DNA from 3 places in the Clostridium sp. Marseille-Q7071 genome. Region 1 is predicted to be linked to each of the others. Evidence: a T-box and tRNA genes for the amino acid it is inferred to sense, from the RefSeq annotation. Region 1 holds a T-box; the other regions hold tRNA genes.
The links. A T-box is a leader RNA that pairs with one kind of tRNA and senses whether it is charged. The one in region 1 lies ahead of asnS (asparagine--tRNA ligase), so its partner is inferred to be a tRNA-Asn.
Positions count from the first base shown of each region.

Region 2: it encodes a tRNA-Asn, which carries the amino acid that the T-box ahead of asnS (asparagine--tRNA ligase) is inferred to sense. The anticodon was not compared.
Region 3: it encodes a tRNA-Asn, which carries the amino acid that the T-box ahead of asnS (asparagine--tRNA ligase) is inferred to sense. The anticodon was not compared.

Region 1 is NZ_CBCOPR010000001.1:1,545,703-1,548,993, forward strand. Features, by position in the region: gene ACWPW7_RS07215 (QueT transporter family protein) at 647-1,123, shown strand; T-box leader at 1,384-1,630, shown strand; gene asnS (asparagine--tRNA ligase) at 1,684-3,075, shown strand; gene ACWPW7_RS07225 (family 10 glycosylhydrolase) at 3,229-3,291, opposite strand, start outside.
Region 2 is NZ_CBCOPR010000001.1:3,426,340-3,429,630, reverse strand. Features, by position in the region: rRNA gene ACWPW7_RS16270 (23S ribosomal RNA) at 1-597, shown strand, start outside; rRNA gene rrf (5S ribosomal RNA) at 1,008-1,125, shown strand; tRNA gene ACWPW7_RS16260 (tRNA-Asn) at 1,161-1,235, shown strand; gene ACWPW7_RS16255 (hypothetical protein) at 1,480-1,851, shown strand; gene ACWPW7_RS16250 (hypothetical protein) at 1,979-2,896, shown strand; gene ACWPW7_RS16245 (ComEC/Rec2 family competence protein) at 3,244-3,291, opposite strand, start outside.
Region 3 is NZ_CBCOPR010000001.1:1,008,583-1,011,873, reverse strand. Features, by position in the region: gene ACWPW7_RS04745 (glycine--tRNA ligase) at 5-1,393, opposite strand; tRNA gene ACWPW7_RS04740 (tRNA-Asn) at 2,001-2,075, opposite strand; gene ACWPW7_RS04735 (hypothetical protein) at 2,278-2,649, opposite strand; gene ACWPW7_RS04730 (hypothetical protein) at 2,621-2,824, opposite strand; gene lysS (lysine--tRNA ligase) at 3,013-3,291, opposite strand, start outside.

The DNA.
Region 1 (3,291 bases):
ATAATTTGAATTAGTAAAGTATAGTTATTGTAAAATACTTTCAGCTTTGCAAACATATTTGCTAATGGAAAACATAACATTTAATAAAAATGTTAGAAGTTTTTAAAAAGTTAATTTATTACTTATAGACTATACTCCTTGATTTATAAAGTTTTATAATATATAATATTATTTGTTAAAATTAATTAGACAGTTCGGAAGCCTCCTGTCTTTAAATAAAACTACGGCAGCAATCTTTTTAATCCTAACATTTTATTAGGATTATTAGAGTTATCTCAAAAGAGTAGAAACGCTGTCCTAATGACAGCGTTATTTTATTTTTTAGAAAGCATATTACATTAAAAGTCTACATAACTTAAACAATTTACAATTTTAAATTAGCTATTAATTTTAATTTATATTAAAAAATAAAGATATGATTTTTATTTTGTTAAAAGTAAATTAAAAAGCTTTACTCATATAAATATTTATAATCTTAATATTGAAATTTGTGAATTGTAAAGTGAAAAGTTGGGAATATTATTTCTAAAGTAAATAGGGATATGAAAAGTTATTGAAATAAATAGCTTTATTAGTATTGCGCCGCAGTTAAGTTTAATGTTAAAAGGCTTTGAAATTATTTAATATTTTTTAGGAGGAAAAAGGTATGGATACTAAAAAACTATTAAAGGTTTCATTGGTGGCAGCAATATATGCAGTTATTACATATGTTTTAGCACCGATATCCTTTGGGGCAATACAATTTAGATTATCAGAGATAATGACTTTGTTAGCATTTATAGATCCGTTATATGTACCAGCACTTACTTTAGGATGCGGTATTGCTAATCTTTTCAGCCCTGCTGGTGTTATAGATGTAATTGTAGGAACTGCAGCAACCTTTATAGCAACTTTTGTTATGAGTAAAAGTAAAAATATGATTATAGCATCATTATATCCTACAATAGTAAACGCGATAATGATAGGAGCTATGCTTTATTATGCGTTTAATTTACCATTAGTTTTATCCGCACTTCAAGTTGGGGTAGGTGAGTTTGTGGTAGTAACTATAATAGGGATACCTGTATTTAAATTACTATTAAAGGACAAAAATTTAAGTGATATATTAAAAATCAGTGAATAAAAGCTAAGACCATAGGATTTTTATCTTATGGTCTTAACTTTTTATATGTAAGATTTTATAGAATTAAAAAATTAAATTTATTTTTACTAGTAGATTATTATGAAGGATTGTATATACTATAAAGTATAGGTTACTTAATATTGAAGTAGATGAGTAAAGTCCAGTATATTTTATAAAATATTTGACAACTATATATTTAAGCTATATAATAATTACTAGTATTTAAAAATAATTTTTGTATATAATATAAATAATGTAAATTAAAAGCAATGAAGAGAAGAGTAAATATGAGAGGTAATTTAAGCGAGTTGACGATGGTGAGAGGTCAATATGAAACTTATGTTGAAGAACATCTTAGAGCTTCTAACCGAAATTGTTATGAAAGTAGGCTTAGACGGAATTAAACCGTTATAAATTAAACAGTATCGAATATAATCTGTACTGTAAAGAGGTCATTTTATGACAATTTGGGTGGTACCGCGGAATAGTTAACCTTTCGTCCCTATTAGGGATGAAGGGTTTTTTTATATTTATATAAAGTTTTAAAGGAGGAAAACTGTATGGAAAAAGTATTAGTAAAACAAATTTACAGAGAAAAAGAAAAATATGGTGATCAAACGATCTCTATAAGTGGTTGGATTAGAACTTTAAGAGCTTCTAAAAATTTTGGCTTTATAGAAGTAAATGATGGAAGTTTCTTTAAAAATATTCAAGTAGTATTTGAGGAAGAATTAGAGAATTTTGTGGAAGTATCAAAGCTTAGCGTAAGCTCTTCAATTACTGTAGAGGGAAAACTTGTATTAACTCCAGAAGCTAAACAACCTTTTGAGTTAAAAGCTACTAAAATTATTGTAGAAGGGGAATCATCCTCAGAATATCCACTGCAAAAGAAAAGACATAGCTTTGAATTCTTAAGAACTATTGCCCATTTAAGACCAAGAAGCAATGCTTTCTCAGCGGTATTTAGAGTACGTTCATTAACTGCTTATGCTATTCATAAGTTTTTCCAAGAAAGAGGATTTGTTTATACTCACACCCCAATAATCACAGGAAGTGACGCTGAAGGTGCAGGAGAAATGTTTAATGTTACAACCTTAGACTTAAATAACGTTCCTAAAAGCGAAGATGGAACAATAAACTTTGGAGAGGATTTCTTTGGAAAACAAACTAATTTAACAGTTAGTGGTCAATTAGAAGCAGAAGCTTATGCATTAGCATTTAGAAATGTTTATACTTTTGGACCAACTTTTAGATCAGAAAATTCAAATACTGCTAGACATGCTGCTGAGTTCTGGATGGTAGAACCTGAAATAGCTTTTGCAGACCTTAAAGATGATATGGAACTTGCAGAAGATATGATAAAATATATCATAAACTTTGTAATGGAAAATGCTCCAGAGGAAATGGAATTCTTCAACAGCTTTATAGATAAAGGATTAAAAGAAAGATTAGAGAATGTAGTAAATTCTGACTTTGCTGCTATAACTTATACTGAAGCTATAGAATTATTAAAGAAAGCAGATAAAGAATTCCAATATAAAGTAGAGTGGGGCGCTGATTTACAAACAGAGCATGAAAGATATATTACAGAAGAAGTATTTAAAAAGCCAGTATTTGTTACTGACTATCCAAAGGAAATCAAATCCTTCTATATGAGAGTAAATGATGACAATAAAACTGTTGCAGCAATGGACTTATTAGTTCCAGGTATAGGTGAAATCATAGGAGGAAGCCAAAGGGAAGAAAGACTAGATATTCTTGAAAAGAGAATGGAAGAACTAGGACTTAAAAAAGAAGATTACTGGTGGTATCTAGAGTTAAGAAAATATGGTGGAACAAAACATGCAGGCTTTGGACTAGGATTTGAAAGAATGATAATGTATGTAACTGGTGTAAGCAATATCAGAGACGTTATACCTTTCCCAAGAACTACAGGAACTGCTGAATTTTAATAAAGTTTCAATATATAAGGGTCAAAACCTATGTTTTGGCCCTTATATATTAAGCATAAAAATGCTAATTTTAATAAGGTAAATTTATTTTTGGTATCTTTCATATTTGAAATAGATTTATAGATAGTAGATTTTACTTGTAATTTTATTATTTTAATTTAATGCATTTAACAGAGCATTAAAGCTATCTTGTTTTATATCTCCGCCGACTTTATA
Region 2 (3,291 bases), 1.9 Mb from region 1:
GGTCGGAAATCGTTCGAAGAGTGCAAAGGCAGAAGGGAGCCTGACTGCGACACAGACAAGTGGAGCAGGGACGAAAGTCGGGCTTAGTGATCCGGTGGTTCCTCGTGGGAGGGCCATCGCTCAACGGATAAAAGCTACCTCGGGGATAACAGGCTGATCTCCCCCAAGAGTCCACATCGACGGGGAGGTTTGGCACCTCGATGTCGGCTCGTCGCATCCTGGGGCTGAAGTAGGTCCCAAGGGTTGGGCTGTTCGCCCATTAAAGCGGCACGCGAGCTGGGTTCAGAACGTCGTGAGACAGTTCGGTCCCTATCCGTCGCGGGCGTAGGAAATTTGAAGGGAGCTGTCCTTAGTACGAGAGGACCGGGATGGACAGACCTCTGGTGCACCAGTTGTCACGCCAGTGGCACAGCTGGGTAGCTATGTCTGGAAGGGATAAACGCTGAAAGCATCTAAGCGTGAAGCCCCCCCTAAGATGAGATTTCCCATAACATAAGTTAGTAAGACTCCTGGAAGAACACCAGGTTGATAGGTGAGAGGTGTAAGCATGGCAACATGTTCAGCTGACTCATACTAATAAGTCGAGGGCTTGACCTAATTAATTTCACTGTGCAATTTTCAGAGAATAATTAATTTCTCTAAAAATTAATAGAAGCAAGTAGTACAAGGAAACGAAGGAGCGAGGAACAGATTTTACTAAGGTAAATGAGTACCGCAGTGACTGAAGTTGACTCAGTAATACGAAGCTTATATGAAATTTTCAAAAAATTAATAGAAACGAGCAGTACAAGGAAATGAAGGAATGAAGAGCGGAGTTTACTAAAGTAAATGAGCACTGGAGTGACTGAAATTGACGAAGTAATGCGAAGCTTATATGAATTTTTAAAATTTGATGGAAACGAGTAATACAAGGAAACAAATGAGTGAGGAGCGGAGTTTACTACGGTAAATGAGCACCAGAGCGAATGCAGTTGACGAAGTAGTACGATGTTTATAGCAAATTTAAATCTGGTGATGATGGTCCTAAGGGTAACACCCCTTTCCATTCCGAACAGGCAGGTTAAGCCTTAGGACGCCGAGAGTACTGCACGGGAGACTGTGTGGGAGGGTAGGTTGTTGCCAGGTAATGCTAAGCTAAGTTTTACTTAGTTTAGCAATATTCCGCGATAGCTCAACGGTGGAGCACTCGGCTGTTAACCGATAGGTTGGAGGTTCGAATCCTCTTCGCGGAGCCATTTTTATTAAAAATATGAAAAGCTATATAAGAAGAATTACAATTAAAATTCTTTTTATATAGCTTTTTATTTTGTCTTTATTTTCAAATTTATATAAAACAACTAAAAAAATTTCAAATTCTATAAACTTTTTACATTATTTAACGATAACTGTATAGAAAAGATAAAATATGAAAAGCAAATTTTAAATCAAATTATCAGCAGATATACATTAACTACAGGTAATAGAATTGGAAGTAGAAGTGTGGAAAAAAGTTTTTCACCAACTTCAATAAGTTGTCCAGGAAATAATGTTTATTCTGGGATAACTTCCATGAATTTAAGTAATGATTCATCAATACCTAATAGTGCTATGATAAAATCTATCACTGTTGAAGGACAAGGAGTTTCTACAGGAAACACATTTATTGAAATAAAATCTTCAAAATTAGGATGTACAAAGACAAGATTAAGTGTAAATAGTGCAAACTTTATAGGATATAAATATTCTGACCAAATTAAGGTTAAAGATAAATGGGAATTAAAGTATGTTTCTTCAGCATTAGCAAAAACAAAATGGTCAAATTTAAAAGCATCAATTAGTTATGATTATGATAAAGCAGAGGATTGGGATTAATATAGATTTATGCTTAATTAACAATATTAAAAGATGTAAATAAACCATAAAGGTTTATCAGTATTAGAAAATATGTTGATAAACCTTTATTTAGATATTATATTAGAATTTATTTTAGGAGATTAAAATGAATAGGATAAATGATTTAAATGATATAAATACCTTGTCAAGTATAATGTGGATGAGAAATGCTCGAAAAATAAATAATGGAAGAAATGTAAACAATACAAATATTGTAAGTAGAGCAATGCAAGAACTTGTATTTTCTAAGGGAGAACAATTTAATAATGTATACAATGCTCAAGGAAATAGTCTTTATGATGAAAGAAACATACTTAAAATAAAAGAAAAAACTCCTTGGTATGGTGATCTTAGAGAAAAAGGTCTTAAACCGCTAAGTCCTGATTATGAAACAACAGTTAAAAACGATAGAGAAAATCTTAATAATGAATTAAATAGATTATTTAAAGAAAATGGAATAACTCTTGAAGAAGGAGAAAAATTTTCAATTGAATTAGATTCTTTAAAAAATTTAAAGATAAAAGGTTTGAAAGATGATAAAAAAGCAAAAAAAATAAAAAGTCTTATAGAAGATTCCAAATGCACTGTAACGCGTAATGGTAAAACTTTTCAAAAAAAGATGATTGGTGAAATAAATAATACTATGTACTCAGCACGAAATTTAAATGGAGAAATAACTCACCAAGGATATGCTAAAAATGAAGCAGATAATTTTATACATGAATATTTTGGTCAAAGCATAAAAGACTTATCCTATGATAAAAGCAGTGGAAAATACCTAGGCGCAAATAGTGAATTGCAAAAGGTTTTAGATGGAGATTATAGTAATCTTATTGAAGAATGGTTAGGTAAAGCAAGAAAAAATAATCCAGAGTACAATGGAGGATCAGGAACTTGTATAATGCTAACAAAACCAATTATAGAAAATTTAAAAGAAATAGTTAAAAATGGACAAAATAGCATACCAGACTTTAACTTTTCAATAAATTTTGAAAGTGGAAAATTAGATGATGGAAGATTATAAAATAATAGCAAATTATTAAATAGGTCATTATAAATAATTTTCAAATATAGAACAAAGTGCAGAAAGCGATTAATCAATTAGTTTTCTGCATTTCTTTAATTTGATAGACATTATAATGAATTAGTGAAATTTATATGATATTAATAGATGCAATTTGAAGATATCTAATAAATTCATATACTGAAAATGACGAAATCAATATAAATTTATTTTAATGTACGGTAAACATGAATTTCAAGTTTATACGATATATTAAAGGTTTGAATCCTCTTCGCGGAGCCATTTTTATTAAAATATGAAGTGCTATATAAGAAGAATTATAACTAAAATTCTTTTTATATGGCACTTCATTTTACCTTTCGCTTTAAAGTTTCTCCATCACAAACAAATACAAT
Region 3 (3,291 bases), 540 kb from region 1:
GTTATTAAAATTCCATTTTTTCTTCTATATATTTAGTAAGTTCATCCACATGAAGTCTTATTTGCTCCATTGTATCTCTATCTCTTACTGTTACAGTATTATCTTCCATAGTATCAAAATCCACTGTTATACAGAAAGGTGTTCCTATTTCATCTTCTCTTCTATATCTTTTTCCTATACTTCCTGCTTCATCATAGTCAACATTAAATTTTTTAGCAAGTATTGAATAAACTTCTAAAGCTTTTTCACTTAATTTTTTACTTAATGGTAGTACTGCTGCTTTAAAAGGTGCTAGTGCCGGATGCAAATGTAATACAGTTCTAACATCGCCGCCTTCAAGTTCTTCCTCATCATAAGCATTTACCAAGAATGCAAGAGCAACTCTATCTGCACCTAATGATGGCTCAATACAATATGGCACATATTTTTCATTTGTTACTGGATCTAAGTAAGATAAATCTTCTCCGGAATGTTCCATATGTTTTTTAAGGTCGTAATCTGTTCTATCAGCTATGCCCCATAGTTCGCCCCAACCAAATGGGAATAAAAATTCTATATCACAAGTTGCATTACTATAGAAAGATAATTCCTCTTCACCATGATCTCTAAATCTTAAATTTTCTTCTTTCATACCTAGATTAAATAAGAATTTCTTGCAGTATTCTTTCCAATATCCGAACCATTCTAAGTCTGTTCCTGGTTTACAGAAAAACTCTAGTTCCATTTGTTCAAATTCTCTAGTTCTAAATACAAAATTTCCTGGTGTAATTTCATTTCTAAAAGATTTACCAATCTGAGCTATACCAAAAGGTACTTTTTTTCTTGAAGTTCTCTGTGCATTTTTAAAGTTAACAAATATACCTTGAGCTGTTTCTGGTCTTAAGTATATTTCTGATTTACTATCATCAGTTATTCCTTGAAATGTTTTAAACATAAGGTTAAATTTTCTTATGTCTGTAAAGTTTTTCTTTCCACATTTAGGGCAAACTATTTGATGTTTTTCGATATACTCTTTATACTCTTCATTAGTCCAGCCATCAGCAACTGCAACTTCTGCTCCTTCTGAAGTCATATGATCTTCCACTAATTTATCTGCTCTAAATCTAGCCTTACAATCTTTACAATCCATTAATGGGTCTGAGAATCCTCCAACGTGTCCTGAAGCCACCCAAACTTCTGGGTTCATAAGTATAGCACAATCAAGTCCTACATTATATGGACTCTCTTGAACAAACTTTTTCCACCATGCTTTTTTAACATTGTTTTTAAACTCTACTCCTAATGGACCATAATCCCAAGAGTTAGCAAGTCCTCCATAAATCTCTGAACCTGAAAATATAAATCCTCTATTCTTACACAAGCCAACAACTTTATCCATAGTAACTTCTTTCATAAAATAATACCTCCATTTTTTTTATTTATAAACACTCCAATTGAAGTAAATTTACTCTAATAAAAACAAAAAAACTATTACTAGTTAAGGGACGAAATAACATTCCGCGGTTCCACCCTTATTAGCAATAGCTCAGCTCTACTAAAATATACTCAAAAGCTCCCTTCACTATAAGTCCTTAATGATTTGCACCTTCCATCATTTCTCTTTATAAAGTACTTAAAGTTACTCTTCTTCATCAATGTATAATATTAAATTGTATTGATATATGCTATCATAAAAATTCAGAATTGTCAAGCATTAATTGTTAAAAAGTTAATATTAAAATATACTTTATTTATACTTATAAATTATAGCCACTTCTACTAATACAAAAGATGAATATTTTGCTTCTTGTAAAGTTGTTCAATAATTTCTTAATAATAAAAAAATAACTAATAACTTTTTTAAACTTATCGTAGAAATTAATGCTTTAAAAATTAGTTAAGTATTGTAAATTAAATTCTAATATCTTATAACTTATGTATAAGTTTAATTTTTTATAAACTCATTACAATAAAAAAAGTAATACCATAAAGTATTACTTATATCTATCAAAAATAAAAAATGGCTCCGCGAAGAGGATTCGAACCTCCAACCTATCGGTTAACAGCCGAGTGCTCCACCGTTGAGCTATCGCGGAATATCGTCATTACTGACTATATATATTATTATATCAAAAATCAAAAACAAATGCAATAGTCTTTTAAAATTTTTTTTATACTTTTTTATTTAACTTTATATGCCTTATATTAACTGTGATAAATAATCTATATTCATTGATATTTTTGCTCATATTCAACAATATTAAATCCTGAAATTTTTATAGTAAGTGGATATTTAACTTATTTAAAACATCCTTTTTTTATAGATGTTCTAAAATCTTCACTTTCATAAATATCTGAAAGCCATAATGCATTTTTCTCTACAAGGTTATTGTCTTTATCATATATTTTGATAGTTTTATCATTATCATAAATAAAGCTATGATCTTTATTTATTCTATATTCATTATTTCCTATAGATAAAAATTCTCCTTTATCTTTGTTTATATTTTGTTTTTTATTAAAATATAGTCTTAAAAAATTATTATCATTTCCCTCTATTCTATCTAAATATATTTCTGAATTATTCCCTTTATAAACAAGTTCTTTTACTTCAATAGGCTCATTAAAATAGCTTAATAGTTTATTTATCTTTAGGCATATAACTTTCATCGACTTGTATTGTAACTTCTATAGGAGTAACTCTAGTAATTCTATATCCCATTTGGTGAATGATATTTTTTCTCATACTTTCCTTTAGATCTTCTTTATTAATGAAATTTAATCCTACTTCAACAATCAAGGTTAGAGCAATTAAACTTAGAACTATTTTAGAACTTCGCTTCATTCTAATCTCCCTTACAAATTATTCTTATAAAAATTTTTAACATAATTATTGTTAAATGTTAATATTCAATAATTTAAAAGTAGCGTTATAAGGATTATATATTACTAATAAGAGTGCCCTTAGGAAAATTATACCATATAAAAAGAGATATAAAGTCTTCATAGACAATATATCTCTTAATTTTCATATTATTGTAATGGTTTCATAGTTGGGAATAAGATTACGTCTCTTATTGATGTAGAATCAGTTAAGAACATAACTATTCTATCTATACCTATTCCTAATCCTCCAGTTGGTGGCATACCTACTTCTAATGCACTCATAAATTCTTCATCTATAACATAAGCTTCATCGTCACCAAGTTCTCTTTCTTTTGCTTGCTGTTCAAATCTTTCTCTTTGTACTATTGGATCATTAAGCTCTGAATAAGCATTACATACTTCTCTACCATATATAAATCCTTCAAA